Regions from separate parts of the Brevibacillus nitrificans genome, predicted to be linked through region 1. Evidence: riboswitches for the same ligand, from Rfam matches in the RefSeq annotation. Region 1 holds a riboswitch; each other region holds the start of a gene.
The links. Region 1 has a riboswitch for lysine ahead of dapD (2,3,4,5-tetrahydropyridine-2,6-dicarboxylate N-acetyltransferase). Riboswitches for the same ligand answer to the same signal wherever they lie in the genome.
Positions count from the first base shown of each region.

Region 2: it holds a riboswitch for lysine, as region 1 does, so the genes downstream of both, EDM59_RS26410 (transporter substrate-binding domain-containing protein) here and dapD (2,3,4,5-tetrahydropyridine-2,6-dicarboxylate N-acetyltransferase) in region 1, are expected to answer to the same signal.
Region 3: it holds a riboswitch for lysine, as region 1 does, so the genes downstream of both, EDM59_RS17045 (aspartate kinase) here and dapD (2,3,4,5-tetrahydropyridine-2,6-dicarboxylate N-acetyltransferase) in region 1, are expected to answer to the same signal.

Region 1 covers NZ_RHHU01000001.1:140,227-151,076, reverse strand. Annotated here, with positions in the region: gene EDM59_RS00745 (HlyD family efflux transporter periplasmic adaptor subunit) at 1-219, shown strand, start outside; gene EDM59_RS00740 (hypothetical protein) at 315-986, opposite strand; gene EDM59_RS00735 (class I SAM-dependent methyltransferase) at 983-1,768, opposite strand; gene EDM59_RS00730 (hypothetical protein) at 1,987-4,038, shown strand; gene EDM59_RS00725 (hypothetical protein) at 4,094-4,282, shown strand; gene EDM59_RS00720 (EcsC family protein) at 4,320-5,171, shown strand; gene EDM59_RS00715 (GNAT family N-acetyltransferase) at 5,146-5,694, opposite strand; gene EDM59_RS00710 (flavodoxin) at 5,778-6,221, opposite strand; lysine riboswitch at 6,376-6,561, shown strand; gene dapD (2,3,4,5-tetrahydropyridine-2,6-dicarboxylate N-acetyltransferase) at 6,774-7,484, shown strand; gene EDM59_RS00700 (aspartate aminotransferase family protein) at 7,498-8,709, shown strand; gene EDM59_RS00695 (N-acetyldiaminopimelate deacetylase) at 8,714-9,847, shown strand; gene EDM59_RS00690 (hypothetical protein) at 10,098-10,694, shown strand; gene EDM59_RS00685 (DUF4912 domain-containing protein) at 10,806-10,850, shown strand, end outside.
Region 2 covers NZ_RHHU01000018.1:189,276-200,125, reverse strand. Annotated here, with positions in the region: gene EDM59_RS26435 (ABC transporter ATP-binding protein) at 1-1,565, shown strand, start outside; gene ahpF (alkyl hydroperoxide reductase subunit F) at 1,645-3,174, opposite strand; gene ahpC (alkyl hydroperoxide reductase subunit C) at 3,187-3,750, opposite strand; gene EDM59_RS26420 (ParM/StbA family protein) at 4,323-5,519, shown strand; gene EDM59_RS26415 (hypothetical protein) at 5,529-5,858, shown strand; lysine riboswitch at 6,020-6,202, shown strand; gene EDM59_RS26410 (transporter substrate-binding domain-containing protein) at 6,312-7,154, shown strand; gene EDM59_RS26405 (amino acid ABC transporter permease) at 7,269-8,003, shown strand; gene EDM59_RS26400 (amino acid ABC transporter ATP-binding protein) at 8,025-8,765, shown strand; one part of gene EDM59_RS26395 (IS3 family transposase) at 8,826-9,772, opposite strand; one part of gene EDM59_RS26395 (IS3 family transposase) at 9,772-10,165, opposite strand; gene EDM59_RS26390 (cupin domain-containing protein) at 10,297-10,836, opposite strand.
Region 3 covers NZ_RHHU01000010.1:725,375-736,224, reverse strand. Annotated here, with positions in the region: gene sdhB (succinate dehydrogenase iron-sulfur subunit) at 1-222, opposite strand, end outside; gene sdhA (succinate dehydrogenase flavoprotein subunit) at 243-1,994, opposite strand; gene EDM59_RS17055 (succinate dehydrogenase cytochrome b558 subunit) at 2,013-2,624, opposite strand; gene EDM59_RS17050 (DUF2507 domain-containing protein) at 2,946-3,392, shown strand; gene EDM59_RS17045 (aspartate kinase) at 3,477-4,718, opposite strand; lysine riboswitch at 5,002-5,189, opposite strand; gene uvrC (excinuclease ABC subunit UvrC) at 5,275-7,056, opposite strand; gene EDM59_RS17035 (DUF2164 domain-containing protein) at 7,100-7,366, opposite strand; gene EDM59_RS17030 (ABC transporter ATP-binding protein) at 7,487-8,200, opposite strand; gene EDM59_RS17025 (ABC transporter ATP-binding protein) at 8,203-8,964, opposite strand; gene EDM59_RS17020 (branched-chain amino acid ABC transporter permease) at 8,966-9,925, opposite strand; gene EDM59_RS17015 (branched-chain amino acid ABC transporter permease) at 9,942-10,808, opposite strand.

The DNA.
Region 1 (10,850 bases):
GACTGCGATATTTACGTGGAGCAGAAGGACCAGGTAAAACGGCTTCCTTTGAATGCCGTTGAGGTTATGGAAGAAGGAAAAGGCACCGTCATGATCAAGGATCCTGCAACAGGTCAGCCGTCTCCAAAAGAAGTAGAGATCGGTGTGGAGGGCTCGGACTTTATCGAGATCAAAAGTGGACTGGAAGAAGGAGCAGAGGTACTGGTGACCAACGTCTGATCCATCATTTTATAAGAAATTACAAAAACATCCTCGGGCTACATGTTTGCTGCATGCATAGCTCGAGGATGTTTTTTCATCGAGGTTCTTTTTTTCTAAAAGGAAGCAGGGGATAAGGGCAGCGTTTGAACCATTTTATCCGTCAAACTCTGTAGGGGATCTGAGATGAAGATACCTTTCTCCTGACGAAATTGGCGCGCGGCGGGAGCCATGGACAGCTGGGCTACCGACAGGATGGAATCCTCATGGGATAGGGTTAGCATGGTTTCCCAGAGAATCTCCTGGTAAGCTTGCCGTTTGTTCTCCATGATCAGAGAAAACGCTCCATCAATCAGATGAATGCTGATCTGGGGAGTGAATCTGTGCATAGCTGCCTGCTGCCATAATCGGTCCATGGTGGGTTTGACAGTGGCAGGATTGGTGAACAGGATGGTTTGCTTGCCTGAACGTCTAGCAGCTTCTTCTAAAAAGGGTCCATCGATGGTAAAGATCGGGATGTCTCGTTCAGATTCGTGCTCGGATGTCAGCGTGGCTGCGTATTGCGTGCATGTGATGACGATGGCGTCCGGCGTGCTCGCTTGCATCCAGGAGAGCTGACTGTCCAGCTTCGCTTCGGCTTCCGCGCGCGTTGGCGGTTGACTGTTGGCCGATTGCAAAAGCAATCCGGGATCGACGTAATGGGCAAGCTCTACCTTCCATTGCGAAAAAGCATCATCCAATAGCGCGACATTCGAGTGATGACCGTGCAGGCAAGCGACCTTTTTCATACATGTGTCTCCATCTTGCTTGGCTTGTGGGCAATGACACGAATGCGCTTGTAGTCGACATACCACTGCCCATTCTGATAGAGTGCAGGACGCAAAAGGTCGCTAATCTCGGTGCAAACCTCATCAATTTCTGCGGCGGACAGGCCCGTGAAAAAAGGACTGCAAAACGAATCCAGCCAATGCCGCAATCCTCGGTCGCCGTCTGGCATGAGAGTGGGTCTGTCAAAATGAGAGGACAGAACGACCCGAAACCCTTGACGTTCGAGGACTGTCGTATATTCACCGATGCTAGGGAAGTACCAGGGAAAGCGATCGTCGGAAGAAATCCCTCTCGCACCAAGAGCGGTATGCAGGGCATCGGTAACCTGCTTGCAGTTGTCTTTTCCACCGAATTCTGCCACGAATCGTCCGCCGGGTTTCAGAGCCAGCCAAACGGATTCCACGACAGATTCCGGACGCTTCATCCAGTGCAGGGCTGCATTGGAAAAGACTGCATCGTACTGTTTGGACGAGCGGAATGTATGAGCATCAGCGATCTGAAACGACAGACCAGGGTACTTCGTCCGAGCAGCTTCGATCATGGCAGGGGAAAAGTCGGTCCCATCTACCTGTGCCCCACTTTCGGCCAGCTGGGCCGTCAGATCTCCAGTCCCGCACCCGATATCCAAAATGCTTTCTCCTGAAACCGGTTGTAGCCAGTCAATCAATCCTCTGCCATAATGAGAAACGAAGTTCATTTTTTCATCGTAGTGGGTTGCGTTCCATTGGTTGGTTTGCGTCACGAGAATCCCTCCTTGACCTAGTTTTACCAGCTAGGTAGGTATTCGTCAAATCTATATAAATTATCATGTTTATAGTATTTTCCTATATCTAGGCAGCGGTAGTTGAGCGAAGGACATGGAGGGAAGTTTTCCCTGTCAAGAAACAAAAAGGAGAAAAGGCTAAATTTGTCGAATGGTAACCGGTAGAATATGAAGTAGAGAAAGTGAGAGGACATCAATTGAAAAAATGGGTTGTATCAGCGCTTTTAGTGTGTCTGGCTACTGGCAGCCTTCTGTCAGGTGCAACGGTTTCGCCAGCCATGGGGGCGACTACAACGATGAAGCGGACGAGTCAGGCACCTGCGCCTGCGCAAAAGCCGATTCATGACATGATCGTTTTTAATGATTTTCAGGTCGCTGGCTTGTCGGCTGGTGGATGGAATTGGGTGAAAAATGACGAGTTTATCCTCCCGCCCGATACCCCGCTCGATATTGACATCACGCAAACGACTTATGGAAGTGGAACAAATGTAAGCAGGAGCGAAGTATTCCTGGATGGTACGGAATTGACGGCCTTCCAGAATGAAAAGACAGCAGCGCAAGCTTCCCTGAAGTGGCAGATCCCCCGATTTACCATCCCTTCTGCGCAGCTTTCTCCTGGCATACATACGCTGACCTTTGTCGTGACCGATGCGAAAGGGCAAAAAAGCACGGTGCATGTACGGTTTCGGGTAGAAGAGCAGAATTATCCGTTGATTTACGAAGGGGACAACTCCGTTGGGGAGCCGATCCCTACGGGTGATACCGTACCCATTTTCGGGGTCGTTGGCTCCAAAAAGTTTTCCAGTAAGGCTTCTGGAAAGTGGACGTTGATGAACTCATCGACGAAGCATGAGATGAGGTCGGCGAAAGGCACCACGTTTTCAACAGGTTCACTTGCTTTTGGAAAATATGAACTCATCTTTACACCTGATGATAATAATGCAACCTCGTGGTCAGCTAATCTACAAGTAGGGTTACCAGAGTTATACCAAGGAACAGATGAAAATGGTCAAAAGCTATCACAGGATCAGAAGCTGATGGCACCACAGGCACCTGGTACGTTACAGCTCTATTCGCCCTATCCTGGTAATTGGTGGGTAAATGGAACAGGGCAAACTTTAACAAACTCGCAGTATTTTGAAGTGGCGATTCCTGAAATGTTGGCGGGTATGACAATCAATGTGACTTTTGAGCCGAATCAAAGCTCAAATGATTCTCCGTTGAAAGCAGTCTCCACGCTTCAGATTCAGGTGCCAGGTACTCCGCAAGCATGTCAAGCAACAACGGCCACCGCGAACATGGATGTCCTGATGCAAAATAATGCAAAGTCATCCTTAATGATTGAGGAACGTGATTTGTACTCTTCAAACGCTACCGTGAAATTTTACCAAAACCCAGTTTACTTGATTTGGCTGGCAACGGCTGCAGACCATATCAAGGTAGGCAGCGAGGAAGACGATGAGGAAGGACCAGGTGTTTGGGCTGTAGATAACGTAATCGTAGATGCTTCCAAACTTAACTGGGATCATACGGCACTCAAACTTTCCGAATATAAACCCGGACGTTACAAAGTAAATTACTATAGTAAGCGGGAGCCTCGTCAATCCTGGTGTGGTTACATACAGGTCGTTGAAGACACTCGCCCGGTATCGTCATCGAAGGTTTGTGAACAAGGGGATTCCGGTGCTGTACCGTATCCGACTCCGATGCGTTTCTTGACCAAAAAAGGAAAACAGCTGTCGGATGGTGACCATATTGTTGTCGATTCCATAAGTGATCTGGACGATCTCGAGGAATTGGTGCTTATGTCTACCCACGTAGAAAATAAAGGGACCAAGAGGATCATCTTGAATCAGAGCAGCAGAACTGCCCGAAGATATATCCATGTTCCTGATCTGGTTTGGGAGGATGGCAAAACCTTTTTGGGATCGAGGCAAGAAAGCGCTGGAGGTACGATCCAATCCAGCAATGAAGTGAAAGTCTCTTTCAACGACAAAACGCTATTGACCATTGAGCCAAAACGAGCTACGAAGGATGATGACAGGTCGGGCGATCTTGGCAGTGACTCGCTGAACATCAAGCAATTGATCGAGGCACAGCTTGGCCAGCCTGGTATCTTCACGATTGAAGTTACGAATACAATGGAATATCGTACGTGCCAGGTCACCTATGGCGGAAAATCCTACACAAAGGATACCGACGTATTAGAAAAGAAACAGAAAATGACACTGAAGATCGAAGTCAAATAAACTTGTACGGAACCCTCTGCCCAGCAGGGGGTTTTTCCAATAGGAGGGTACCTTCATGACCGAGGAACAGCTAGCGGTCCTAGAGAAGTTTGGTTTTCGTGCAGAAGGAGAACAGCTGAAACATTTTAAACTGGGAATCGTAAGAGAAAAAGAGGAGTTTGCCCGATTTTCTTCGACGGAAGAGCTGCAGGCATACGTAAAGCAGATCCTTCGCAATCAATGCTTGTGGAAACGGCAGGAGTAACATAAGGAACACGATGATTTTCCCAAGGAGGCTACAGATGGGGATAGAGACAAAGGATCAATTGCTTCAGGGATTAAAAGAAGTGGAGAAATGGGAGAGCGAGCAAAAGGATCTCTGGTTTTGGGAAAAGCTTGGACGCCTTCCTTTCGTTCTGCTAGATCGAATCACGCCGAATTTCGTTCGGGAAAAGCTAGGAACAGCCGTTGACGAGATGGCTGTCTTTTTGGAGACAGGCGGATCGTATCTGGTTCAAGACGAAGCGGTGTATAGCAGGTTTCGCTCGCGAATGGCAGGGGCAGGACAGCCCTCAGGTGAGGTGGCTTATGTGGCAGCACAAGCTCCAGTAAAACTGATGGATGATGTAGCACGAGAGCTGAGTGAGTCGCGCTCTACGTTTGCTACTGTACAGGGGGCCACTACGGGGATCGGCGGCATTTTTACGCTTGCTCTGGATATACCGCTTTTGCTGGGTACCTCGTTGAAGGTTTTGCAGGAGATGGCGCTCAGCTACGGCTATCGTCCTGAGGAAAAGCGGGAGCGTTTGTTTGTCGTGAAATGTCTGCAGTTTGCTTCTTCTGATATCGTCGGAAAAAAGGCGATTCTCGAAGAGCTTTCGCAGTTTGACAATCCGGCGGCTCAAAAGGATGTGATGGCCCAGCTGCAGGGATGGCGAGAGGTCGTGGTCACCTATACGGAGAATTTCGGGTGGAAGAAGCTGTTTCAGCTGGTTCCAATCGCAGGAATCCTTTTTGGTGCCTACCTCAATCGCTCCACCGTTCAGGATGTCGCCGAAGCGGGGATGATGCTGTACCGCAAGAGGCGCATCCTGGAGCGGTTGAGACAGGCCGAAGAGGCTGTGGACGTTACAAAGTCCACTCTTCAGCCGTAATGGCATACATGTTATGGTCTTCCCAGGCACCGTTGATTTTCAGGTACCGTAAAGATTTTCCTTCATAGCGGAACCCGTTCTTTTCCAGCACGCGGATCGAGCCTACGTTATGAGGCATCACACCAGCCTGAACACGGTGCAATTGGGCTTTTGTAAAAGCGAATTGCAAGGCGAGCTTAACAGCCTGTGTCGTGTACCCTTTGCCATTGTGCGATTGATCGAGGAAGTAGCCCAATGTAGCGTTCTGCCATACCCCTCGCACTACGTTGGATAAAGCGACCCTTCCGATCATTTGCTCGTTTTCTTGCAAAAAAACTCCGAAGGCAAAGCCGCGATCATTGGCAAAATCCCGAATAGACTGTTCGATTTGCTCCTGTTGGCCTTCGCGGGTATGGAAGGAAGCAGGGCGAATCGGCTCAAAAGGCTGAAGAAACGGATGATTTCGTACACGCAGTTCGAGTAGCTCATCTACGTCTTTTTCTTGCAGAGGGCGCAAATAAATGGAATCCGTATGTAGTTGCAAGGGTTCTTCCTCCTCAAACAAAAAATGTGGGAGGGAAATTTTATCATATGCGCTTTCTGCTGTAAAGGATGGGAGCGTTCGAACTAACCAAGCAGCTCAACAAAGGATACGCCAAAGGCTTTGCAAACCTCGACTTCCTTAGGTGTCGGGGCGAGCTCGATTTTCAAACCTTCCAAAGGTGTTTCCGCACCGCATTCACGTGCTTTTTGCAAGAAAATATCTACAGCGGCACCGACATGCTCATATGCGGAGTCGCATGAACCAAAAGCGGCGACTTTTTTGCCGGCAAGACTGATGGAATCCATGCCGTCATAAAAATCCATGCACTCATCCGGAAGCTCTCCATCTCCCCACGTATATGCCCCAAGTAGAATCGCGTCGTACGATTCCAGCTCCTGTGCTGTTGCGTCAAATACTTCTTTTATTTCGAGCGTAGCGCCCGTGGAACGAACGCCTTCTGCGATTGCTTCCGCGATTTCTTGCGTATTTCCAGACATGCTTGCGTAAACCATCAAAATGTTTGCCATAAAATTCGATGTCCTCCAATCAGATAATGAAAATCATTCTCAGATACAAATTAATGAAAATGATTCTCTTTGTCAATAAGGATTTTTCTTTCTCAGAAACTGTTGCCACACCGATGCGATTTTGGTAGAGTTAAGTGAAATTATCAATAAAGTTAGTCTAAATAGAGGTGCGCTGAGGAATAGTACATCTTTTCGCAATCTGTCGGGGGGCAGGGAAGGAAGGAAAGGCTAAGGCGCCGAAGCTTTTGTTATTCCCCTGAATAACAAGGGTTGGGGTGCTCGTAAAAAATGATCATCCTGTCACGAGAGCGGCTGGCTCTTGTGGAGCGCTATTTACGATTTGCTGCCGAGATATCGAAAGCAATGAGTTGGCGCATGCACTCATTGCTTTTTTTCGTCTTCGGAAAACTTGTTTTGAAAGTGGTTTTTTAGTAAATAAGGATGTATGTGGCATGCTTATTTACATCAGGCAAACGATGCGCCCTTACGTATTGGGAAGCGGCCTTTGCCATACATTTTTCAAATGGTTTTGACTAAAAGGAGGAACTACCTGTGAACATGATGGATGCGAATGAAATTATCTCGTTTATTCAAAAAAGCGAAAAGAAAACCCCTGTGAAACTATACGTAAAAGGAAATTTGGAAGGTATCGATTTTGGGGCGAGTGCAAAAGCGTTCATCACAGGTAATACTGGCGTGGTGTTCGGTGAGTGGAAAGAAATCGAGCCGGTACTCGCTCAACACGCTGAGAAAATCGAAGACTATGTAGTTGAAAGTGACCGTCGCAATTCCGCGATTCCATTACTGGATACCAAAGGCATTCAAGCCCGCATCGAGCCAGGTGCCATCATCCGCGACCAAGTAACCATCGGAAACAACGCGGTTATTATGATGGGGGCATCGATCAATATTGGTGCAGTGATCGGTGAAGGCACCATGATCGATATGAACGTCGTAGTAGGCGGCCGTGGCACAATCGGAAAGAACTGCCATATCGGAGCAGGCTCTGTCATTGCAGGCGTAATCGAACCACCATCAGCACAGCCGGTTGTGGTTGAAGACGATGTTCTCATCGGCGCGAATGCAGTCATCCTCGAAGGAATCCGCGTAGGAAAAGGCGCAGTGGTAGCAGCAGGTGCAGTCGTGATCGAAGACGTACCACCGTACACAGTCGTAGCGGGTACACCAGCGCGTGTGATCAAACAAATCGACGAAAAAACTCGTTCCAAGACAGAAATCAAGCAGGAGCTACGTCAGCTGTAAGGGGTGCAGGAACATGGATTGGCGCTCACTTGATGAACAATACATTGTATCCACATACAAGCGGTTGCCCATTGCGATAGCAAAAGGCGAAGGAAACTACCTGTACGACACCAATGGCAAAAGCTATCTTGACTTGTTTACCGGGCTTGCGGTCAATGTGCTCGGACATTCCCATCCCCGTGTTTTGAGAGCTTTGCATGAGCAGGGCGATCTGTTTTTGCATATCTCCAACGTGTTTCTCAACCAGCCAGCCATTCGATTGGCCCAGCGATTGGTTGAGAACACCATTGCGGGTAAAGTCTTTTTCACCAATTCGGGAGCAGAAGCGACTGAATCGGCGATTAAACTGATCCACAAATGGACGAAAACGGATGGGGCAGGTCGCGAAGGAATTGTTGTTCTGCGCAACAGCTTCCACGGCCGCACGCTTGGAGCGGTTCGTCTGACCAGACAAGCCCATGTCTATCAGGATTTCCCGCAACCAGCATTTCCGGTATATGAGCTGGACGCAGAAGATACAGAGGGGCTTCGAGCCATCTGTCGCGAAGCCAAGCCAGCAGCTGTCTTGATGGAACCCGTGCTTGGATCCGGTGGTGTAGTTCCCCTCACAGAATCGTTCCTACGTGAAGTAGAAGCGATTTGCCGGGAAGAAGGCATGTTGTTTGCCATGGACGAAATTCAAACAGGCATGGGTCGCACCGGTAAGCTTTTTGCTTATCAGCATGCAGGAGTGACTCCAGACCTGATTCTCTTCGCCAAAGGTGTCGGTGGCGGATTGCCTCTCGGTGGGGTGATCGCTGGAACGAAGCTGATGAACCAGTTCAAGCCAGGTGATCACGGTACGACATTTGCTCCATCGCCCCTTTCGGCTGCACTTGGGAATGCAGTGATGGACGAACTGCTTGACCCAGATTTCGCTTCTTCTGTTGCTGAGGTGATCGAGTATCTGTGGTCTGGCTTGGAGGATTTGCGTTCAAGGCTTCCCGAGCAGCTTCAAGCCTTGCGCGGAAAGGGCATGATGGTTGGGATCCCGCTATCTGTCACGCCTGAAGAAGCAAGCCGTCTGCAGAGCCATTTGCTCGAAGAAGGAATCTTGGTCGACGTTACGCAAAAGACGATCGTTCGATTGCTGCCGCCGCTTACACTCACCAAAGAAGATGTCGATCACTTCCTTGCCGTGTTTGCGCGCCAGCTGAAAACGTCCAGTCCGGCACAGGAGGCGTAGGCGGATGGCTACATCTACGTTTGTACAGATTCGACGTGACCTACACCAAATACCGGAGCCAGGGTTTCAAGAAGTGAAAACCCAGCAATATTTGCTCCGCTATTTGGAAGGACTGCCACAGGACCGTGTTCAGATTCAGACGTGGCGTACAGGGATTCTCGTAAGAATTCCAGGGACTGATCCAAAGCGCACGATTGCATGGCGTACAGATATGGACGGGCTCCCGATAGCTGAGGAGACGTCCTATCCTTTCCGTTCCCTGCATGAAGGCTTTATGCACGCTTGCGGTCATGACATGCACATGTCGATTGCCCTTGGATTAGTGACGCATTTTGTTCATCATCCGATTGCGGACAATTTGCTGTTTCTCTTTCAGCCAGCCGAAGAAGGCCCAGGTGGCGCTTTGCCGATGATGCAAAGTGAAGAGTTCGCTCTTTGGAAGCCCGATTGCATTTTTGCCCTGCACATCGCGCCAGAGTATCCGGTGGGACAGATTGCGACGAAGCCAGGCATTCTGTTTGCCAATACGTCCGAATTGTTTGTGGATCTGGTGGGAAAAGGCGGACATGCGGCGTTCCCACATCAGGCAAATGACATGGTCGTAGCTGGCAGCCATCTGTTGACGCAGCTGCAGTCGATCGTATCCCGGAATATCGACCCTCTGGATTCGGCGGTCATCACTGTCGGTAAAATCGAGAGCGGAACGAAGCAAAATATCATCGCAGAGCGGGCCAGACTCGAAGGTACTATCCGTACGTTCTCGATGGAATCCATGGCTCGGGTAAAAAGTCGCATCGAGGCACTGGTCAAGGGGATAGAAGCGGGCTTTGCGTGCACGGCTACCATTGACTATGGCTGCGGCTATTGCCAGGTTTACAATGAAGAGGCATTGACGGAGGAGTTCATGCAATGGGTTTCCGAGGAGTGCCCAGACGTGACCCTGATTCACTGCAAGGAAGCGATGACCGGAGAAGATTTCGGTTACTTCCTCAGTGAAATTCCTGGCTTCTTGTTCTGGCTAGGCGTCAATACCCCATACGGCCTGCATCATTCCAAGATCGAGCCTAGTGAAGATGCGATCGAGGTGGCGATCCATCTCGTCTCACGTTACTTCACCAAGCTGTCTGAGAGACCATAACCTGTTTTTCCATACGAAGGAGCAGCTTAGCTTAGGCTGCTCCTTTTGTTGTCAAGGGTACTTCCTGCTTATTCACATCTCTTGTGCATAAGTCTTTCCTCCTGATTGTTTTGAACTTGTGGATACTGTGGATATTGTTGAAAAAAGTTCGAGCAAGACCACAACTTTTTGCTTGTTTAGGCGTATAAACTAGTAAGAAAAAATTCGGAATAACAAGCGCTGCCGCGCAAACATACAGGAGGACTAAGACATGAAAAAAGCATGGTTGTCGGCCTTGTTGTCGTTGACTGTTGTGGCTGGAGTAGGAAGCACTGCTTTGGGTGAAGGCTCCATGAGAGTATTCATGGGCGGAGAACGTATCGTGAACAGTATGGGATCGTCCAATGCCAATTCGGTGGAGGATTTGGTCAATAAAATGGGTGGGTTCGCCAATTACGATCAAGGCTCCGGGAAAATGGAAATTATTAAGCCAAACGTGAATATTCTGGTGTTAGAGGGGATTCAGCAAACGCGGAATAAAACCGTCGTTTTCAGCAACCCGATCAAGGGCTACAGCGATAAAAATGTGCCGCGTACCTTTAATGCATTTGTAGAGGTTGACAATGCGCCCGTCGCCAAGGATCTTCGTATGCAGCTCGTCTTGATTTCACCAGAAGGGAAAGAAGTAGACAAAGGGAAGGAATGGAAATACTCCACTCAAAATGCGAATAGCTTCTATTTTTCTGAGCCATTCGTATCGACGAAGCTGGAAAGCTATGGAACGTATACGATTCAGGTCCGGATGAAAACCGAGCAATTCAAGTCGTACGTCGTTGTCGGTGAGAACACGTTTACAGTTGGAAGATAAAATAATAGCTTGTTTGCGTTCCCACGTGGCTTGTTCACATGGTATAATAGGTGGAAAAGCCGATATACATGGTGAAAGCGAGTACATGAAAGAAAGGAACGATGGGAGCGAATGGAGACAAATCCCCCGCGATCATCCACAGACGTAGAAGGCCCG
Region 2 (10,850 bases), on a different contig from region 1:
TCTACATCGCAACCGTGGTATTTACTTGGCTGCAAACGTTTATGATGGTTCGCGTATCGCTGCAAACGATTCGAAATTTGCGCCAGGATTTATTTGATAAATTTCAGACCTTATCCCTGCGCTTCTTTGACAGCCGCGCGCACGGCGATCTGATGAGCAGGGTAACGAATGACATTGATAGCTTGAATAATGCCCTTAGTCAGAGCGTTGTTCAAATATTTTCATCGGTATTGATGGTGGTGGGAGTGGCGATTGCGATGTTTTCGCTCAATTGGCTTCTAGCCATCGTGACCCTGCTCGTGATCCCCATCATGATGCTTGCCTCGAAAAAGCTGATCGCGTACAGCAGCAAGCACTTTAAGAAGAGACAAAAGGATCTGGGAGAGCTGAACGGATTTATCGAGGAGTCGATTTCGGGTAACGAAGTGATCACACTTTTCGGCAAAGAGGGGAAGTTTGACCGGGAATTTTCAGGCGTCAATGAACGATTGCGCCATTCAGCGATGGCGGCAGATACGGTCTCAGGATTTCTTGGCCCTGTGAACAATTTCATCAACAATCTTGGACTTGGTCTAGTGATCCTGGTCGGCGCGGTCCTGACGGTGAAGGGGATGGCCACCGTGGGAATTATTGCGGCCTTTGTGACCTACTCGAGGCAATTCTTTCGGCCCATCAACCAGCTCTCCAACCTGTTTAATATGTTTCAATCGGCCATTGCTGGAGCGGAGCGCGTATTTGAGGTCATGGACGAGACACCGGATATGGTTGATAAAAAGGATGCCGTCGTTGTGGAGTCTTTTCGGGGCGATGTGGAATTCTCTCACGTTCACTTTGGCTATGAGAAGGGAAAACCGATCTTAAAGGACATCCATTTCGCGGTGAAGCCAGGACAGAAGGTCGCTCTTGTAGGTCCCACTGGTTCCGGTAAGACGACCATCATTAATCTCTTGATGAGGTTCTATGATGTAACAGCTGGCGAGCTAAAAGTGGATGGCCGCGATATTCGCGATTATCAGCTTAGCGGACTGCGGAAAAAAATCGGCGTTGTGCTACAGGATACGTTCCTGTTTTCCGGTACGATCATGGAGAACATTCGTTACGGACGTTTAGAGGCAACGGATGAGGAAGTCATCGCAGCAGCCAAAATGGCCTCGGCACACCAATACATCAAGCATCTGCCTGATGGCTACCAGACGCGCATCACATCGGGTGGAGCCAACTTAAGTCAGGGACAGCGTCAATTACTCGCCATCGCGAGAGCTATCTTGGCCGATTCCGACATCCTGATTTTGGATGAGGCCACCTCGAGCATCGATACCAGCACAGAGATCGAGATTCAAAAGGGACTCAACCGCTTAACGGAGGGGAGAACAAGCTTTGTTATCGCTCACCGTTTGAAAACCATAGAAAATGCGGATCTGATCTTGGTCATTCACCTGGGGGAAATCATCGAGTCGGGTACCCATGAGGAGCTTTTGCAGAAAAAGGGCTTTTATTTCGAAATGTATCACAGCCAGTTTGCTCATCTGCAAAATGTGTCCGCTCAGGAAGCAGTCGAATCGTAGCAAACAGAAAGCCGCTTTGCTCCATGACGGAGGACAAAGCGGCTTTCGCTGTTCTAATGGCGAAGCTTTCGTTTTCTCATTAATTTCGAATCAGGTAATCAAATGCACCCAATGCTGCGGTCGCACCCGATCCCATCGAAATAATGATCTGTTTGTACGGGCTATTCGTGCAGTCACCTGCAGCAAATACGCCAGGGATGGTGGTAGCACCATGCTTGTCGACGACGATCTCGCCCATGCGAGTGCGCTCAATCTCATCGCCCAGCCAATCCGTATTTGGTACAAGACCGATCTGGACAAACACGCCTTCGAGCTCAACGTGGTGAACGGTTTCTGTCTCGCGATCCATGTAGGAAATACCATTTACCTTGTCGGTACCGGTAATTTCCTTGGTTTGCGCGTTCTTGATCACCGTTACGTTTGGCAGGCTGTAAAGACGCTCCTGCAGAACAGAGTCGGCCTTCAGCTCAGCTGCGAATTCGAGAACGGTAACATGCTTCACGATACCAGCGAGGTCAATGGCTGCTTCGATACCGGAGTTTCCGCCGCCGATTACGGCAACGCGTTTTCCAGCGAAGAGGGGACCGTCGCAGTGTGGGCAATAAGCTACGCCTTTGTTCTTGAACTCGGCCTCACCAGGAACACCTACATTGCGCCAGCGAGCACCAGTCGAAAGGATCACTGTTTTGCCCTTGAGAACAGCACCGTTTTCCAGTTCGATTTCGATCAAGTCTTTCTTTTCCAAACGTTTTGCACGCTGGAGGTTCATGACATCGACATTGTACTCTTTGACATGCTCTTCCAAGCTTGCTGCGAGTTTAGGACCCTCGGTGTATGTCACACTGATAAAGTTTTCAATACCCATGGTGTCCATGATCTGACCGCCGAAGCGCTCAGCCACAATGCCGGTACGAATACCTTTGCGTGCCGCGTAGATCGCAGCACTTGCCCCAGCTGGGCCGCCGCCGACAACGAGCACATCGAAAGGCTCTTTGTCCGCAAAAGCGGAAGCATCAGGAGCATTGCCCAGCTTGGACAGGATTTCTTCCAGCGTCATACGGCCGCTGCCAAAGGCTTCTCCATTCAGGAGAACAGTCGGAACAGCCATGATGTCTTTGCTTTCTACTTCTTCTTTGAACGCAGCACCGTCAATCATGGTATGGGTAATGCCAGGATTGAGAACGCTCATCACGTTCAGGGCTTGTACAACATCAGGACAATTGTGGCAGCTCAGGCTTACGTACGTTTCAAAATGGTACTCGCCCTGGATGCCCTTCACTTGATCAATCAGCTTCTGATCAACCTTTGGCGGTCTTCCGCTGACTTGCAGCAGAGCCAATACCAAAGAAGTGAATTCATGTCCCAAAGGTACGCCTGCAAAAGTTACCCCGGTGTCTTCGCCGATGCGATTTACACTGAAGCTTGGTGTACGCTGCATGGTTGTTTCTTCAAGCTTGATTCGCGTGGACATGGTGGCCAGCTCATCGAGGAGAGCCAGCATGTCACGCGATACGCTATCGGAGCTCGCACTATATTTCAGCAGTACGTCGCCTTCTAACAGCTGAAGGTACTGCTCCAATTGTGCTTTAATTTCTGCGTCCAGTATCATTTATACCACTCCTTAGATCTTACCAACGAGATCCAGGCTAGGTTTCAGGGTAGCAGCACCTTCTTGCCATTTAGCTGGGCAAACTTCACCTGGATTGCTGCGAACATATTGAGCTGCTTTCAGTTTGCTAACAACTGCGCTTGCATCGCGACCGATACCGCCAGCGTTGATTTCCAGAGCTTGTACAACACCGTCTGGGTCGATGATGAAAGTACCGCGATCAGCCAGTCCATCTTCTTCGATCAATACATCGAAGTTGCGGGAGATGGTGTGAGTTGGGTCACCGATCATGGTGTAAGTGATTTTGCCGATAGTCTCGGAAGTGTCATGCCATGCTTTATGAGTGAAGTGAGTATCTGTGGAAACGGAGTATACTTCAGCTCCCATAGATTTCAATGTTTCGTATTGGTTTTGGAGATCTTCCAGTTCAGTTGGGCAAACGAAAGTGAAGTCTGCTGGGTAGAAGCAAACAACGCTCCATTGACCTTTGAAGTTTGCATCAGTAACTTCTACGAATTCACCGTTTTTGTAAGCTTGTGCTTTGAAAGGCAGTACTTGTTTTCCGATGAGAGACATTCTGAAATTCCTCCTAAATATTTGTTGTAGAGAATTATTATTAAATGTAATAATTCTAACTTGATAACCATTATCACTCATATTCTTCTGTTTGTCAATGAAAATAATAATAATTTTAATTAAGAAGTAATTACTAGCTAGTCTTGATCATTTGAAGAAGGAATATACTTGCGATTTGGTCTTTTTTCATAGGCAACCCATCCCGCTCGAAGTAGCTATTCTATATAACAGAAATACTATTTACGAAAAGCTACTGACCTATTCAACGAAATGAATGATCTGAATCACGATAAGACGAGAGACGGGAAAGCTTATTCTCCGTCATTGGGCATGGAGAATGGTCCATGCCTTTTTTACTGGAAAAATGCAGATTTTATCGGCGATAGGTCGATAGTTTCTATTCTGGGGGGGACGGCAGGATAACGAAAGATTCCACTAGAATGATCAACCAACAGTGGTATCCAAGGTTCCGTAATAGAATGTGTTGCTATATGCCACTCGGTATTGCCTGGTAATGCGAAAAGGAATTCAACGTAACGCCAATGGAAACGACTCAAGAGGAGGAATTACGTATGCAATTTCACTTTTATGTAGGGAACGACAATGGGAATAGCGAGCATGACATTTTCGTTGACGGAAGGCTGATTCAGCAACCGAATGTGAATTGTGCAGTAGATGGACTTCCCTGGAGTGAAGAACAGTCTCCGGAAAGCATTATGAAAAACCTCCAGGATCAACTGATTGTCACCATTGATTCACCTTCTGCACGACCAGGAATGTATTACATTGGAAAGTTCGCGTTAGATAGCGGTGAGTTACTGGATACCATGCAGGTTGGGATTGATTACAAATATGATGTGGACTTGCCCATCGTAAATACATTGGGACAGATCGCGTCAGTAGCTGTACAGAAAGTATTTGAAGAAGACAAGGGAATCCCTGAAAATATCGACGTATTGGTGGATATGGCGACAGCGCTTCCGATTACTCAGCATACAGACGAAGCATCAGCCAGGTTTGAAAGAAGATTTATGGCGGGGCCTCACAATGTTACCGTTCACTTGGGGAAATTACGGGTGACCGTCAAAGTTATATTCGACTTTACAAAAGTAGTCCCTGAAGCGACGCCTGTAACCTTTGCCCTTCAGAAAGACGAGGAAGGGAATTGGAGAGAGGGCGATATTTTCAACGAGTTCGCCCAAGCCTATGCGTTGCCCGAAAACTTTAACGGCAGCTATTTTAAAGACAAACGGATTTTGCATACAGATATCGGAGACGGTTCTACGGAATATCCGATCACGGAAGGGAATAAGCTTCTGCGGCAATTCGTGCATGGAAGCAATCACGGAGCGGGCTATGCCATTGAAGAAGCTTTAGATGAATTCAATCGACTGATTCATTTGCCAGATAGTCCTCGACAATTCTTTAGTGACGTCATAAAAAATCCGAACCATAAATACCATTCCAAGGCGATTAAGACCTTGCGAAGACCGCTCGAGGGACAGGCTAAACAAATCATTACGCATATCAGAAAGCAGCTGACAAAAGCGAGAAACGAAATCGACGTGATTTGTGTGTATGGCGGGGGCAGTATTCTCATGCGTTCCATTCTGCATCCAATGCTTAGGGAGCTATGCGAGGAGAGGGAAATCAAGCTGTTGTATATTCCGCCTCAGTACGCGGTGACGATGAATGCGAAAGGATTGGATGCCTTTGTGCGGGGGAAGATTTACGAAGCACTAAAGGAAAGAGCCAGACAAGCCGTTTAGGAGTGCGCCATGAAAAAGCCTAAAAAGCCAGGGGATAACATTAGTATTAAAACAAAAAAGAACGAATCTCCTCTTATTGTAGAGTGGATCAATTCCCAAACGAATTTGATGGATTCCATTCGCTATCTCATTGAAAATGAAGTGGTCGCGAATGGGATTCGAAATTTACAAAACCATATTCCAGCAGAAAGACAAAATGAGCTTTTGATTGCGAATCTTCCAAATGGCAAGCGATCAGAGGAAACCGTTCCCGTAAAGGAAGCCGCATTATGGAAGAAACCGGAAAAACGAATCCCCGATGATGACATTGATGATGAAGACATCGAGTCGTGGACATGAAGCTTTTCAGGGCCGTGCCATGCGAAGTAATACTTTGTATGAGCAAGTAATCCTTAGGGAGAGAAAGGACCATTTCCATTTACTTTCATCAGAAGTCAGGTTGACACAAGTAACGCATCATTGTACACTTTCAACATAATTAAATAAGACCTCACTTAAATCAGTGAGGTAGAGGCGCGATGTTTAACAGTCCTTTGCGGAGCTTGAGACGCTGTGATGCTAGGGAGAAGGAAATGTCGCCGAAGCTTGTAATATGCTCGGTATTACTTGCTGGGTCTGCAGTTAAGAGCTGCAGGACTGTCTCAATAAATTGTCCCGATTTATTGAGTTGTGCTATCTCATTTGGGTAAAGAGAGGTTTTTGGGTAACTGCGCATTTCACGCGGCCTGAGACAATCTCAGGTCGCTTTTTGCTTTGTAAAAATACTAAAATTTTTAAAGAGGGGTAATCATCATGAAAAAACAGTCTACATTTTTGGCAGTGTTTCTATCAGCAATGGTAGCTTTAGCAGGATGTGGTTCGAGCACGACGAGCAGTCCGGCAGCCGCACCAGCAGCGTCCGACAATACATTCAAAGTTGGTTTGGAAGCAGGTTACGCTCCTTTTAACTGGACGCAAATGGACGATTCCAATGGTGGCGTGAAAATTGACGGCAACGCCGAATTCGCAGGCGGCTACGATGTAGAAATCGCGAAAAAGATTGCAAAAGGCTTGGGCAAAGATTTAGTGATCGTGAAAACCGAATGGGATGGTCTGGTACCAGCTTTGACCTCCGGCAAGATCGATGCGATCATCGCGGGTATGTCTCCAACGGCCGAGCGTAAACAAACTATCGACTTCTCGGACAACTACTATAAATCCAATCTGGTTATGGTTGTGAAAAAAGGCGGAAAATACGAGGGAGCTACCTCGATCCAGGATTTCAAAGGGGCGAAGGTAACGGCTCAATTGAACACCTTCCACTACTCTGTAATCAATCAAATTGAGGGCGTCGCTCAGGAGCCTGCGATGGACAACTTCCCGGCAATGCGCGTGGCACTGGAATCCGGTATGATTGACGGTTACGTTTCCGAGCGTCCAGAGGCAGTGAGTGCTTCCTCGGCAAACCCTAACTTTGCCATGGTTGAGTTTAAAGATGGATTTAAAACATCCGAAGACGATACAGCGATTGCCGTAGGGGTACAAAAAGGCAGCGAGCTGACCGGCAAAATCAACGAGATTTTGAAAGGCATCTCCGAGGAAGAGCGCACAAGCATCATGGATGCGGCGATCAAGAATCAACCAGCAGCAAAATAACCCGACTCCCCAAAAACCGGCTGCACGATCCGCAGTCGGTTTTATCACGGGATAGGTCCAACATGTAAGGGCGGAGTGTAGCCGAGTTTTCTAATTAAGGAATGGAGGAGTAAGATGAGCTTTGAGTGGATTGTAAAAATCGTCTCCGATAACTGGCCGATGTTCCTGCGCGGAGCGGGGATGACCCTTCTCGTCGCCTTGCTCGGTACGATTGTAGGGGCCATCATTGGTCTCTTGGTTGGGGTCATCCGTACGATCCCTGTACCAGAACGCGGCCCTAAACGTGTGGTTCTCAAACTGGTTAATGCCATTCTCTCTATTTATATTGAATTTTTCCGTGGAACGCCGATGATCGTTCAGGCGATGGTCATTTATTACGGCTCTGCCTTGGCATTCGGATTCGATATGGACCGGATTTTTGCGGCGATCTTTGTCGTTTCGATTAATACAGGGGCGTATATGGCCGAGATCGTTCGCGGCGGTATCATTTCCGTTGATAAAGGTCAGTTTGAAGCGGCACAAGCCATCGGGATGAATCATGTGCAAACGATGTGGAATGTCGTCTTGCCGCAGGTGATTCGCAATATCCTGCCGGCAACAGGGAATCAGTTTGTCATCAATATCAAGGACACTTCCGTATTGAACGTGATTTCTGTTTCAGAATTGTATTTTACAACCAAGTCGATCGCCGGAAACAACTTCCGCTATTTTGAATCGTTCTTTGTCGCATGCGTCATTTACTTTATCATGACGCTGATCGTAACCCAAATTTTGCGCTACATCGAAAGAAAATTGGACGGGCCTGACAGCTATACGATGGTGGGCTTGGAGACAGCAGGCAAGAAATAACCGAGGAAGGAGGGCACAGACATGGAAACGATCATTGATATCCAGCAACTAAAAAAATCCTACGGGAATCACGAGGTCTTAAAGGACATCCATTTCTCCGTTAAAAAAGGTGAAGTGGTCACCATCATTGGTTCGTCGGGGTCCGGCAAATCGACGCTTCTGCGCTGCATCAACCTGCTGGAGAAGCCAAGCGGCGGCAAGATCATTTACCACGGGGAAAACATCCTGGATGACAAGCACGATATTTTTGCTTATCGTCAAAAGCTAGGGATGGTCTTCCAGCAGTTTAATTTGTTCAATAACCACAATGTTCTCGGCAATTGTGTGGTCGGGCAGATCAAGGTGCTGAAGCGCTCCAAAGAAGAGGCTGAAAAAGTAGCCATGAAATATTTGAAGGTCGTGGGGATGGACAAGTACGTGAATGCCATGCCGAAGCAGCTGTCAGGCGGTCAAAAACAGCGCGTGGCTATCGCCCGAGCGCTTTCCATGGAGCCGGATGTGATGCTCTTTGATGAACCGACATCGGCCCTCGATCCGGAAATGGTCGGAGAAGTCCTGAAAGTCATGAAGGAGCTGGCGGGTTCGGGTTTGACGATGCTGGTCGTCACGCACGAAATGGAATTCGCCCGGGAAGTATCTGATCGTGTGGTGTTTATGGACAAAGGCGTCATCGCCGAAGAAGGAAGTCCGGAGCAAATTTTCAATCAGCCGAAGCAAGAGCGCACGAGAGAGTTCTTGAAGCGGACCTTAAAGCAGGCCTGATGATAAAAAGGAGTGGCCCCATTTAAAATGTACCCTTTGTAAAGGACACTTTTAAAAAGTCTAGGCAGCTCTCAGTAGATGATCCCTGTATTGAACGGGGGTCATCTTTTTTAAATTCCATTGGTATCTATAGTGATTGTAGTACGTCATGTAATGCTTAATTTCACGTTTTAATTCTTCAAGACTCGTACATTTCTTAATCGAGGCTTCGTCTTTAAAATGACCAAAAAAGGACTCCTGAGGGGCGTTATCCCAACAGTTCCCTCGTCTTGACATCGATTGGCACAATGTAAGTTTCTTCACCAATTTCTGAAAATCAGGGTGAGTATAATGCGTTCCCTGGTCGGAGTGGATCATGGCATCTTTTGCCCTCTTAAAGTTTCGATTCTTTTTTAATTTGAGAAGGGTATCCGTAGCTAAGTCCATGGTGATACGGTCTGACACATGGTAGGCCAAGATCTCATTGGTCGAACCATCTTTTATCGTGGATAGATAGGCTTTTTGACCTTTGCCGTAATAGAGATAGGTGATATCCGTTAAAAGCACTTTCCCAGGAATATTTTGTTTGAATTTTCGGTTTAAAAGGTTGGGTACAACTCGGTGCTCCTGTGTGGCTTTCATCATTCGTCTATATGGATTTGCCTTTCGAATGGGACAAATGATGGCAAATTTCTTCATAATCCTCCGAATACGCTTCAAATTGAAGACAACTTGAAATTGACCCGCCAAGGTCATTTTAATTTGACGAGCCCCTTTCTTACGCCCTTTAAAATGGAAGGCTTTTAAGATGATCTCTTTTGCGATTTCATCCTTCTGGTCTTTTTTCTTTCTCTGTTCCTGCGACTTAGCCGAGAAATAATTATTATAATAACCGCTACGAGACACACTTGCTACTTCACAAAGATAACGCACCATATGTTTAAGTTGGTACTTTTCAATGACGGAACGGATAAGCATATATTTCTGGCCAGGAGGCAGGACTACGGGCTTTCCTTCAGCCCCCTTTCTGCTATACGAATCTTTTTTAACAGTTCATTTTCGGCTTTTAATAAGTTGTTTTGAGCCTCTAAACGAGCGTACTTTTCCTCTAGAGTCAGTTCCTTTTCACGAGGGCGTCCAGTGTTTTCGGTTCTACTGTCATGCAACCCAAGCAACCCGTTTTCGCGGTATGCGTTAAGCCATCTTTCTGCAGATGACTTCACTCTTTGTAGTCCAATTACATCCACATCAAACCCATATTCCTCAAAGATCTGTCTTGGAAATTTTCCTTTTTCGTATTCAACAATAAAAATACGCTTAAATTCATCGGTATAAGTAATTGACTTCGCACTTACTGATTTGATGTGAGAATTTCGCTTTAGTTGGTTCATCTCTTTTTCCGTAAATATCTTCTTGCTCATACTTTCCCCAGCCCCGATTTTTTTCTTAATTATACAGAAAAGTACCCTATAGGTAGACTTTTTTAACGTGTCTACTCTATAGGGTACATTTTACATTTGTGGTCACTCCTTTTTTGCGCACGGATCGAATACTAGAATACGTCATGCAATCCCGTATCCGAATAAACCGAGATCAAAACAACAGCCTTCTTATCCCCGATATTTTTCACGAAGTGCGGCACGCTGGCGTTCCAGCTGAAGGAGTCGCCTTCTTCCAAAATCATCGAGTCTTCCCCTTGTTCGGCAAGCACCTTTCCTTCCAGCACCAAATGGCATTCCTCACCCTCATGGGCATTGGCCTCGCCCATCGAAGCGCCAGGAGGGAACTCTACCAGCATCATGCGCAGTCCGCCTTTGGAGGTGACGTGCTCGATTTTCAGGTTGTTGTGGGTAGAAAAGGAACGCTCCGCCCTGCGAACGACGCGCATATGCTGTTCTTTTTCCAGCAGTAAATAAGGAAGCGGGACGCGGAGAAAGCTGGAGATGGTTTGCAGCGTCTGTATGGAAGGCGACGTATTATTGTTTTCGACGTTGCTGATAAATCCTTTGGAAAGTCCTGTTCCTTCGCACATTTGTGCGATGGTGATTTTCTTTCGATTACGTATGGCACGGATTTTTGATCCTATATCCAAATGGTCCACCTCAA
Region 3 (10,850 bases), on a different contig from region 1:
GACCATCGAGCACGCACCACATACTTCTTCCAGGCAGTTCGATTCCCAGTTTACCGGAGCCGTTTTTTGGCCTTGTGCTGTCAAAGGATTACGCTGAATTTCCATCAGCGCCCCGATGACGTTCATGTTCGGACGGTAAGGAATTTTGAACTCTTCCTTGTACGGAGTGCTGTCAGGGCTATCTTGACGAGTAATAATCAGATGTACTAATTTTTCTGCCATGATCAGTTACCTCCTATCTATTAATGCTTTGTCGTATAGTCACGCTTACGTGGCGCGATCAGGGAAACGTCGATTTCTTCGTAGTAGATTTCTGGCGCAGTTGTTTCTGCATTGAACTTCGCCATAGTAGTCTTCATGAAGTTCTCGTCATCACGCTCAGGGAAATCTGGTTTGTAGTGAGCGCCACGGCTCTCGTCACGCTTGAGCGCACCGATCGTGATCGCACGGGACAGAACCAGCATGTTCCACAGGTGACGGGTAAACGCTGCACCCGAGTTGCTGAATTTGTTTGTATCGTTGATGTTGATATTTTTGTAGCGTTCCATCAGCTCTTGGATTTTGTCGTCTGTTCTTTGCAGACGATCGTTGTAACGTACAACGGTTACGTTGTCCGTCATCCACTCACCCAGTTCTTTATGGATCAAGTAAGCATTTTCGGTACCATCCATTTTCAGGATGCTATCGTATTTCGCTTGCTCTTTGTTGGTGAAGCCATCGAAGAGTGTAGAGGACAGATCATCTGCGGACTGCTTCAGACCTTCGATGTACTCGATTGCTTTTGGACCTGCTACCATACCGCCGAAGATCGCGGACAGGAGGGAGTTTGCACCCAGACGGTTCGCACCGTGTTGGGAATAATCGCACTCACCTGCTGCGAACAAGCCAGGGATGTTGGTCATTTGGTTGTAATCTACCCACATACCGCCCATGGAATAGTGAACAGCAGGGAAGATTTTCATTGGAACTTTGCGCGGGTCATCCCCTACGAATTTCTCGTAGATCTCGATGATTCCGCCCAATTTAACATCGAGCTCTTTTGGATCTTTGTGAGACAGGTCGAGGTACACCGTGTTTTCGCCGTTTACACCCAGCTTCATGTCTACGCACACGCTGAAGATTTCACGTGTTGCGATGTCACGAGGTACCAGGTTACCGTACGCTGGATATTTTTCCTCCAGGAAGTACCAAGGTTTACCGTCTTTATATGTCCATACGCGTCCACCTTCACCACGAGCAGACTCGGACATCAGGCGGAGCTTGTCATCGCCTGGGATCGCTGTCGGGTGAATCTGGATCATTTCGCCGTTCGCGTAGATTACGCCTTGTTGGTAAGCTGCAGATGCTGCTGTACCTGTGTTGATGATCGAGTTGGTCGATTTACCGAAGATGATACCAGGTCCGCCAGTCGCCAGGATAACGGCATCCGCGCGGAAGGATTGAATTTCGCCGGAACGCATGTTTTGCGCCGTGATCCCTTTACAGGTACCGGTATCGTCCAAAACAGCTCCGAGGAAATCCCAATATTCATACTTGGTAACCAGACCTTCTGCTTCGTAGCGACGTACTTGCTCGTCCAAAGCATACAAGAGCTGTTGACCAGTGGTTGCACCAGCAAATGCTGTACGGTGGTGCTGCGTTCCCCCGAAACGACGGAAGTCCAAGAGACCCTCAGGTGTACGGTTGAACATAACACCCATGCGGTCCAGCATGTAGATGATTCCAGGTGCTGCGTCACACATTGCTTTAACTGGCGGTTGGTTCGCCAGGAAGTCGCCGCCGTAAACGGTGTCGTCGAAGTGAATCCAGGTGGAGTCGCCTTCCCCTTTGGTGTTTACCGCGCCGTTAATTCCGCCTTGGGCACAAACAGAGTGAGACCGTTTCACCGGAACCAGGGAGAAAAGCTGGACGGGAACGCCTTTTTCTGCTGCTTTGATGGTAGCCATCAAGCCGGCCAAACCACCACCGACAATGATTAGTTTACCTTTTGCCATAATGAAGTCCCCCTATCCCTATACAATGAAAGCTGACATCGCACGCAAGCCGATGTAAGTCACAACTACGAATACGATCAATGTGAAGTAAGTAGCGATACGTTGGGAACGTGGTCCAACTGTAATACCCCAGTGAACCAGGAACGACCAGATACCGTTAGAGAAGTGGAAAACAGTGCTGATGATACCGATGGTGTAGAACACGATCATTGCAGGGCTGCTGAAAATGTTCGCCATCATATCGAAGTCTACGGTTGCTCCCATTGCTTTAGCAATGCGGGTTTCCCATACGTGCCAAACAATGAAAATGAGCGTAATGATACCTGTTACCCGTTGCCACAGGAACATTTGGTTCCGGAAGTAGCCGAAGTTCCCTACATTTTGCTTTGCCTGGAAAGCAATGTAGATACCGTAAATCGCGTGAAACAGGATCGGGATGTAGATGAAAACGAATTCAACTACAAGAAGAATTGGAACGGATTCAATCGCGCCGACCGTAGTGTTGAAGGCTTCCGCTCCGCGGGTTGCTTGATAGTTTGCTGTCAAGTGGAACAGCAGGAACAGCCCGATAGGAAATAATCCGAGAAGTGAGTGTAGCTTGTGACTGAGAAAGCTATTGCCTTTCGCCATACTATGGTCCCCCTTTCAATGTATGTAACGCTCTTTTAATAGACCTTTCCCCCATATCCTAACCCATTGGATCATCCATTAGACATGACATAGTTCTCTCCACCACAATGTCTATATGCGTCGAAATGTGTCAGAACACGAAAAAAAGTTGGGCAAAACTTTGACCAAAACAATTGTACTCCTGTACTCGGGGAGCGTCAAGACAGTTAATAGACTAAATCCATTGATAGATCATACTTTTCTATCGGCGTTATTTTCCTATTATTCTGTCATAACAAAAGCAGGTTCCTCATAATCTAGTACAGACAGGAGGGAAGCAGAATGAAAGAGACGGATCAACTGTCCGCTTTACTGCCGCAAAAGTCTATCGCATATGCCGAACGCATGAACATGCCCTATCTCGGCTATCACGTCTTGCGAGAAGCACTCACCCACACCTTGCTCGGTGAAAGCGAAAGCCCTATCCTTTATTGGCTCGGCAAAGACATCGGAGGGAAGATTCCCATCCAATCGGCAAACGGGATCATTATGCCCTTTATACGGCTAGGCTTGGGACAGCTCGACTTGTTGGAAGAGTCGGAATCACGCATCCTCTTCAAGCTCTCTCACGCTATCTTCCCCTATATGTCCGAGCAGCGAAAAAGCCGCGCTCTTTCGCTAGAATGCGGTATCGTCGCAGGGGCGGTCGAACAGTGGAGAGGGAAGGAAACGACTGCTCAGCTCTTGCTGGAAGGCGAGAGTGAAATACGCATTGAGGCATCCCATTAAAATCCTCGATGGCATCAAACATGGGAAACCCCTCTTCCCAGACAGGGAAGAGGGGAGTATAGCCGCATCGCCGAATTCAAAAGCCTACAGTCCGTGTACGACAGCGGTTTCGGCTACGTCCAGTCCGTAAGCCGAATGCAGGCTGCGAACAGCGAGTTCTGTCAAATGAGCTGGAATCACGCATGAAACCTTGATATCAGAAGTGGATACCATTTTAATAGAAATTTCTTGTTCAGCCAAAACGCGGAACATTTCAGCTGCAACACCTGGATTGTTGATCATGCCGGAGCCGACGATCGATACTTTCGTCAAGCCTTCTTCATGATCCACCTTTTCAAAGCCGAGCGTTTCCTGATGGGCTGCCAGGGTATCCAGCGCCTTCTTCAAATCATCGGATGCGCACGTAAACGAGATGTTCGTTACGGCTGCATCGTAGGAGCTTTGAATAATAATGTCTACATTGACTTGATGATCTGCCAGTGTATTGAAAAGGCGAGAGAGGGTTCCTACTTTCGCAGGCATCCCGACAACCGTAATTTTCGCAACATCTTCATCGTGAGCGACTCCACTTACCACTCTTCCTGTTTCCATGTTGGCAACCTCCTCTACGTACGTACCATCTTCAGCGGTAAAGCTGGAGCGGACCACCAGCCGTACCTTGTATTTTTTTGCGGCTTCTACTGAACGCGGATGCAGCACACCAGCTCCGAGATTCGCCAGCTCCAGCATCTCGTCATAGGAAATGCTGTCGAGCTTGCTAGCTGCCGGAACGACGCGTGGATCAGCCGTGTACACACCGGACACGTCTGTAAAAATCTCGCATTTCTCAGCATTCAAGCTGGCTGCTAAAGCCACTGCTGACGTATCCGAACCACCGCGGCCGAGCGTAGTGATCTCGCCCTCTTCACTGAGGCCCTGGAAGCCTGCCACGATAACGACGCGGCCACGCCCCAGCTCCGACTGAATGCGGGCGGCATCAATTTGCTGGATTCGCGCTCTCCCGTGAATCGATTCCGTGGTGATACCGGCCTGCCAGCCAGTCAGCGAAATGGCATCGTAGCCTTTCGTATGCAAAGCCATCGACAAAAGCGCGATGGATACCTGCTCCCCCGTGGTCAACAGCATATCCATTTCCCGCTCCGACGGGTAAGCCGTAATTTGCTTGGCCATATCCACCAAGACATCTGTGGATTTTCCCATGGCAGAGACTACCACAACGACATCGTGTCCCTCTTCTTTATAGCTGATAATCCGGTCCGCTACTCGCAAAATACGCTCAATGGTACCAACGGAGGTGCCTCCGTATTTCTGCACGATCAACCCCATGCTGGCTTCTCTCCCTTTTCCTATTCTCTCGTTTCCTATATGGTTTCGTATGGTTTCTATTTTTTCTACATGCGTATTATTACATTTACGCCATTTCCTGACATTTTCCTGTTCTGATCAGGCAGACTATTCATGAAGTTATGACATTCGCAATTAGTAAAAAAGACACCGACGAGGATAGCACCTGCCGCTGTCTATTGTTTCGACATCCCGGTTCCTCCCTTCCAATACACGCGGACAGCAAAGCATGACAAAACCATTCATCATGACTCACACTGACACACCGTGAGATAGCTCTCCATCTGGCAACTGGTGATTGCGCAGATGACAGTCCTGCATTTGTTCAATGCAGACCCAGCATGGAGAGAGGCGGGTCCATCTCCACACTTCGGCGAATTCCCCTTTCCCATACCCTTCTCAGATTCCCGATCTCAGGGAGGTACTCTTGGTTTTCGCGCCTCTACCTCACTCCATAATGGAAGTGAGGCTTACTATTCTGTTTGAATCGCATTATATCATGCGAATGCGTGAGGTTCAATTCCTTTTTGTCAGCCTATTACGATTCCAGCTTGCGCAAATGTGAAATGATCTCTTTTGCGAGCTTGTCGCCAATCCCCAGCTGCCTGAAGTCTTCTACCGTAGCTTCCCGCATTTTTTTCAAGGAGCCAAAGTGAGTGAACAGCAGCTTGCGGCGCTTTTCCCCGATTCCCGGGATTTCGTCGAGCTGCGAGGACAGCATCGTTTTCGAACGCGACTGACGATGAAACGTAATGGCAAACCGGTGCACCTCGTCTTGTACGCGCTGCAGCAAGTAAAACTCATAGCTGTCGCGCTTGAGCTCTACCGGTTCAGGTGGATCACCGAACATCAGCTGTGCGGTTTTGTGCTTTTCATCCTTGGCGAGACCACAAACGGGGATGTAAAGGCCCAGCTCATTTTCCAGCACGTCCATAGCCGCGCTTATTTGGCCCTTTCCGCCGTCGATCACAATCAGGTCAGGCATACGGCCATCTTCCTTCAAAAGGCGCGAATAACGGCGTCTGATGACCTCACGCATGGAGCCGTAATCATCCGGACCCTCCACCGTTTTGATTTTAAACTTGCGGTATTCCTTTTTATCGGGTCGTCCTTCCGTAAAGACAACCATCGCAGACACGGGCTCCGTCCCCTGAATATTCGAGTTGTCAAACGCCTCAATCCGGTTTGGTGTGCCAATCCCGAGAATATGACCCAGGTTGTGAACAGCCTGAATCGTACGAGCATCGTCCTTGGACATCAGCGCAAATTTCTCCTGCAGGGCAATCCGCGCATTTTCCGACGCCATTTGCACGAGCTCGCGCTTTTTGCTGCGCTTCGGTGCGTGGACTTTGACACCTAGCCATTCTGCCAGCAGATCCGGGTCACTGCTCTCCGGAAGCAAAATCTCTTTTGGCAAGGCATTTTGCTTGTCGTAGTAAAATTGGCTGACGTACGACATGAAGTCCTCTGCCTCGTCACCATAATAAGGAAAGGAAGTCGTATCCCGCTCGATCATCTTGCCCTGACGCATGTAAAAGACCTGTACGCACATCCAGCCTTTTTCTACTGCATAGCCGATGATATCCCGATCCACTGTATCCATCATGGTGACCTTTTGTTTTTCCATCACCGCATCGATGCTGATGATCTGATCGCGGAATTCCTTTGCTCGCTCGAACTCCATGTTTTCGGCAGCCTCGTGCATTTTTCCGGTCAGCTGCTGCTTCATTTCCTCATGCCCGCCATCGAGAAACTTGCTGATTTCCTCTACAAGCCGTTGGTTTTCTTCTTCTGCGACGTCCTGAATACAGGGCGCGAGACATTGCCCCATATGATAGTACAGGCACACCTGCTTTGGAATCGTCCGGCATTTGCGCAGTGGATAGAGCCGATCCAGCAGCTTTTTCACTTCGGAAGCTGCCCCGGCATTCGGGTATGGGCCAAAATAACGCGCTTTGTCCTTGATGACCTTACGTGTGATTTCCAGCCGCGGTTGCTTTTCATTCGTAATTTTAATGTATGGATAAGTCTTGTCGTCCCGCAGCATGACGTTATAACGCGGGTTATGCTGTTTGATCAGGTTGCACTCCAGGACCAAAGCCTCAATAGCCGAGGAGACGACGATATATTCAAAATCGACGATCTCGCTGACCAGAAGCTGCGTCTTCCCGTCGTGGCTACCGGTGAAATACGAACGGACGCGATTCTTCAGGACCTTTGCCTTCCCGACGTAAATAATCTCACCGCTCTTGTTTTTCATCAGGTAGCAGCCTGGCTTTTCCGGAAGTACAGCCAGTTTATCTTTCAAGGAGCTGTTCAAGGCTGCTCCCTCCTTTTATCTTTCAATAGGAAGACACCCGGCCTCAGCGACCAGATGCAGTTGGCTTTTCCAACACGTACAATTCGTCCTCCAGCGACGCAAACCGCTCCTGCAAAAGCTTTCTTGCGTCCTGCACACCCAGGTTATAGAGAATGGGACCTAGCTGCTTCCAAAAAAAGTCGATCATCTCTTCCGTCTCCAGATTCCCCAGCTCTTCTCCACGCTGCTCGTGGAAAAAGCGCTGAACCTGATGGACGAGGTATTCTTTTTGTTCACGGGACATTTTTTCCGCCATAAGCCGTTTGCGCACCCTTCCTCTATGAATCACGAATAGGAATATACGTTCTTTCTCCATGTTACCATGGATTGTAGATGAAAAAAACTGCCGCCCTTTTGGTAAGAGCGACAGTTTTCTGGCTGTCTGATGATCTTAGTGCTTGCGGCCACCCAGATACGCTTCTTTGACACGCTCGTCGTTCAAGAGGGATTCAGCCGTTCCGTCGAGTACGATCTGACCTGCTTCCAGTACGTACCCGTAATCCGCGATTTTCAATGCCTGCTTGACGTTTTGCTCCACGATGAGAACCGTCGTGCCTTCTGCATTGATCTGCTTGATTACTTTAAAAATATCCGATACGACAATGGGAGCGAGGCCCATAGAAGGCTCGTCCAGCAAAAGCAGCTTCGGACGGGACATCAATGCACGGGCGATCGCCAGCATCTGCTGCTGCCCCCCTGACATCGTACCGCCTAGCTGAGACAAACGTTCCCGCAAAATCGGGAACCAATTCATCATCTTTTCCATATCGTCTTTGATGCCTTGTGCATCGTTGCGCTGGAAAGCACCCATCTCCAGGTTTTCCAGCACCGTCATTTTCCCAAGAATTTGACGACCTTCCGGGACAAGCGCCAAACCTGCTTTCACGATCTGGTGCGGCCTGGAGCCGTCAATCTTCTGCCCACAAAATACAATGCCTCCGCTTTGCGGCTTCAGCTGTCCTGCAATGGTTCGCATCGTCGTTGTTTTGCCGGCACCGTTTGCCCCGATCAGGGAAACGATTTTTCCCTCCGGCACTTCCAGCGAAATTCCCCGAATCGCTTTGATCTGCCCGTAGGAAGTCGTCAGGTTTTGAATACTCAGCATGCTTATTCCTCCTCCTTGCCGAGGTAGGCTTCAATGACGTCCGGATTGGTCTGCACTTCTTCAGGGGTACCGTCGGCGATCTTCACACCGAAGTTGATGCAAACGACTTTATCGCACAAAGTCATGACCAGACCCATATCATGCTCAACCAAAAGCACGGTAATGCCGCTGTCGCGAATTTTGCGCACGAGCTCCGTCAAGGACTTCGTTTCACTCTCGATCATCCCTGCGGCTGGTTCGTCCAGTAAAAGCAGCTTTGGCTCAGTGGCAAGCGCGCGGGCAATTTCCAAGCGGCGCTGCTGTCCGTAAGCCAGCGTATCGGAACGAACGTCTCGCACGTCAGACAGCCCAACAAATTCGAGCAAAGCCTCTGCTTTTTTCTCGACTTCGCGCTCCTCCCTTCGTTGGCTTGGAGTGCGGAGCAGCGCTGCCCAGAAGCCAGCCTTCATCCGGGAATGGCAGCCGATCTTGACATTATCAAGCGCACTCAAATGACCAAACAGGCGAATATTCTGAAACGTCCGGGCGACACCCATTTCCGTAATTTTGTTTGGGGCAACCCCGTTTAGCTCCTGCCCTGCAAACGAGAAGGTCCCCGTCGTCGGTGCAAAAATACCCGTTGCCATGTTAAAAATCGTCGTTTTCCCCGCACCGTTCGGGCCGATCAAGCCGACGATCTCGCCTTCCTTGACACCAAAGGAAACGTCACGCAGGGCTGTGATCCCACCGAAGCTTTTTCCTACGTTCTTCAGTTCTAGCAGCACGTCACATTCCCTCCTTCGCTTCATTTCCCGACTTGCCTTTGCGGCGGCGGAAAAGCTTTTGGAATGTATCGGCACCGATCAAGCCGTGTGGTCTAAATGCCATTACCCCTACCATGATCAAGCCGTACATCAGCATTTTGTACTCCGCCAAGCCACGCAGCACCTCCGGCAGAGCCGTCAGCACAAGCGCACCAAACAGAGGACCCCAAACGACTTCGCTTCCTCCGATAACGGCATAGGACAAAATCTCTACGACTTTGTGATAGTTAAAATCGTCAGGTGTAATCGTCGTCGTGATGTGCGCATACAGCCCGCCGCAAATCCCTGCCAGCACAGAGCCGATGATAAAGGCGAGCATTTTGTAGTACGCAACCTGCAGTCCCATCGCACGAGCAGCTGTTTCGTCCGCTTTGATCGCTTCAAAGGCACGACCCAGACGCGAACGGTTCAGACGCAAAGTCAGGAACAGCACAACAGCGAACAGGAGCACCATGAACACGAACGTCGTCAAAGACTTCATTTGAATCACGGAAATGCCCAGCGATTGTGCTTTCAGCCCCATCGCTTTTTCGAAATCATATAAATAGTTCCCGATGGACTGCAGACCAGTAAGTCCCAGTGCACCGTTCGTAATTTTCATGTTCAGCAAAATAACGCGAATCACTTCACCAAAACCAAGCGTCGCGATCGCCAGGTACAAGCCGTGCAGCTTCAAAGTCGGGGCTCCGATCAGCAAAGCGACAATCCCCGCAGCCAGTCCCCCAATGAGGATCGCAATAAACAGCGGCATGTCCGCTTGCTTGGACAAAATACTCGCCGTAAAAGCACCGATGCTCATAAATCCTGCATGTCCCAACGAAAGCTGGCCCGTCGAGAGCGTGATATAAATGCTAATCGCAAGAATGCTGTTTAGCAAAATAAATGTGAATACCTGTAAATTGTACGGATTCAATATATCCATCTCGTGTGCACCTCCTTTACGCTTTTCGTCCGAATAGTCCTTCCGGTTTCAACAGCAAAATGATGATAATCAGCCCGAATGCCACTGCATCCCGATACGAGGAATCCCCGTACGCAACCGTGAACACCTCGATCACCCCGAGTAGTACGCCGCATACCATGGCACCCGGAATGCTTCCGACACCACCCAGAATCAATACGGCCAGTCCTTTAAATCCAAGAGTCATCCCCATGGTTGGAATCAAAGCAGAATATGCCATCCCGATCAAAATACCCGCTACGCCCCCAAGAGCAGAAGCCAGCATGACGGTAACGATGATGACCATGTTCGTATTGATCCCCAGGATATTGGCGGTATCGGTATTTTCCGCTGTGGCCCGAATCGCTTTTCCCATTTTGGTCTTTTGAATCCAGAAGTGCAGGACAAACATCAGAATCAGTGCAATACCGAGAATGATAAGATCCACACTGCGTATTTGGATGACGCCTAAATCAAACGTCTTGTCACCGAATGATTGCGGAAACGCACGGGAGTCTGCACCAAAGATTTTGTGCATCGCCTCTTCCACGAGAATCGCAAAACCAATGGTACTGATCAAGGACGCCAAGTGAGGAACGTTCTTTTTGCGCAAGGGACGCAAAGCTGTATATTCCAAAATCAGTCCCAGGATCGCAGATATAACGATCGACGCAACCAGCGCTACTCCAAGCGGCATCTGCATACTCGTCATCAAGACGAGTCCGACCAGCGAGCCAAAAATAAAGATCTGTCCATGCGCCATGTTAATGATGCCCAAGACACCGAAAATGAGCGTATAGCCCAAAGCAATCAATGAATAGGTACTACCAACTGTCAAGCCATTGACTAATTGCTGCCAAAACAACTGCCTCACCTCACTGTAAAGTGGTTCTATCACCTTCGAGAC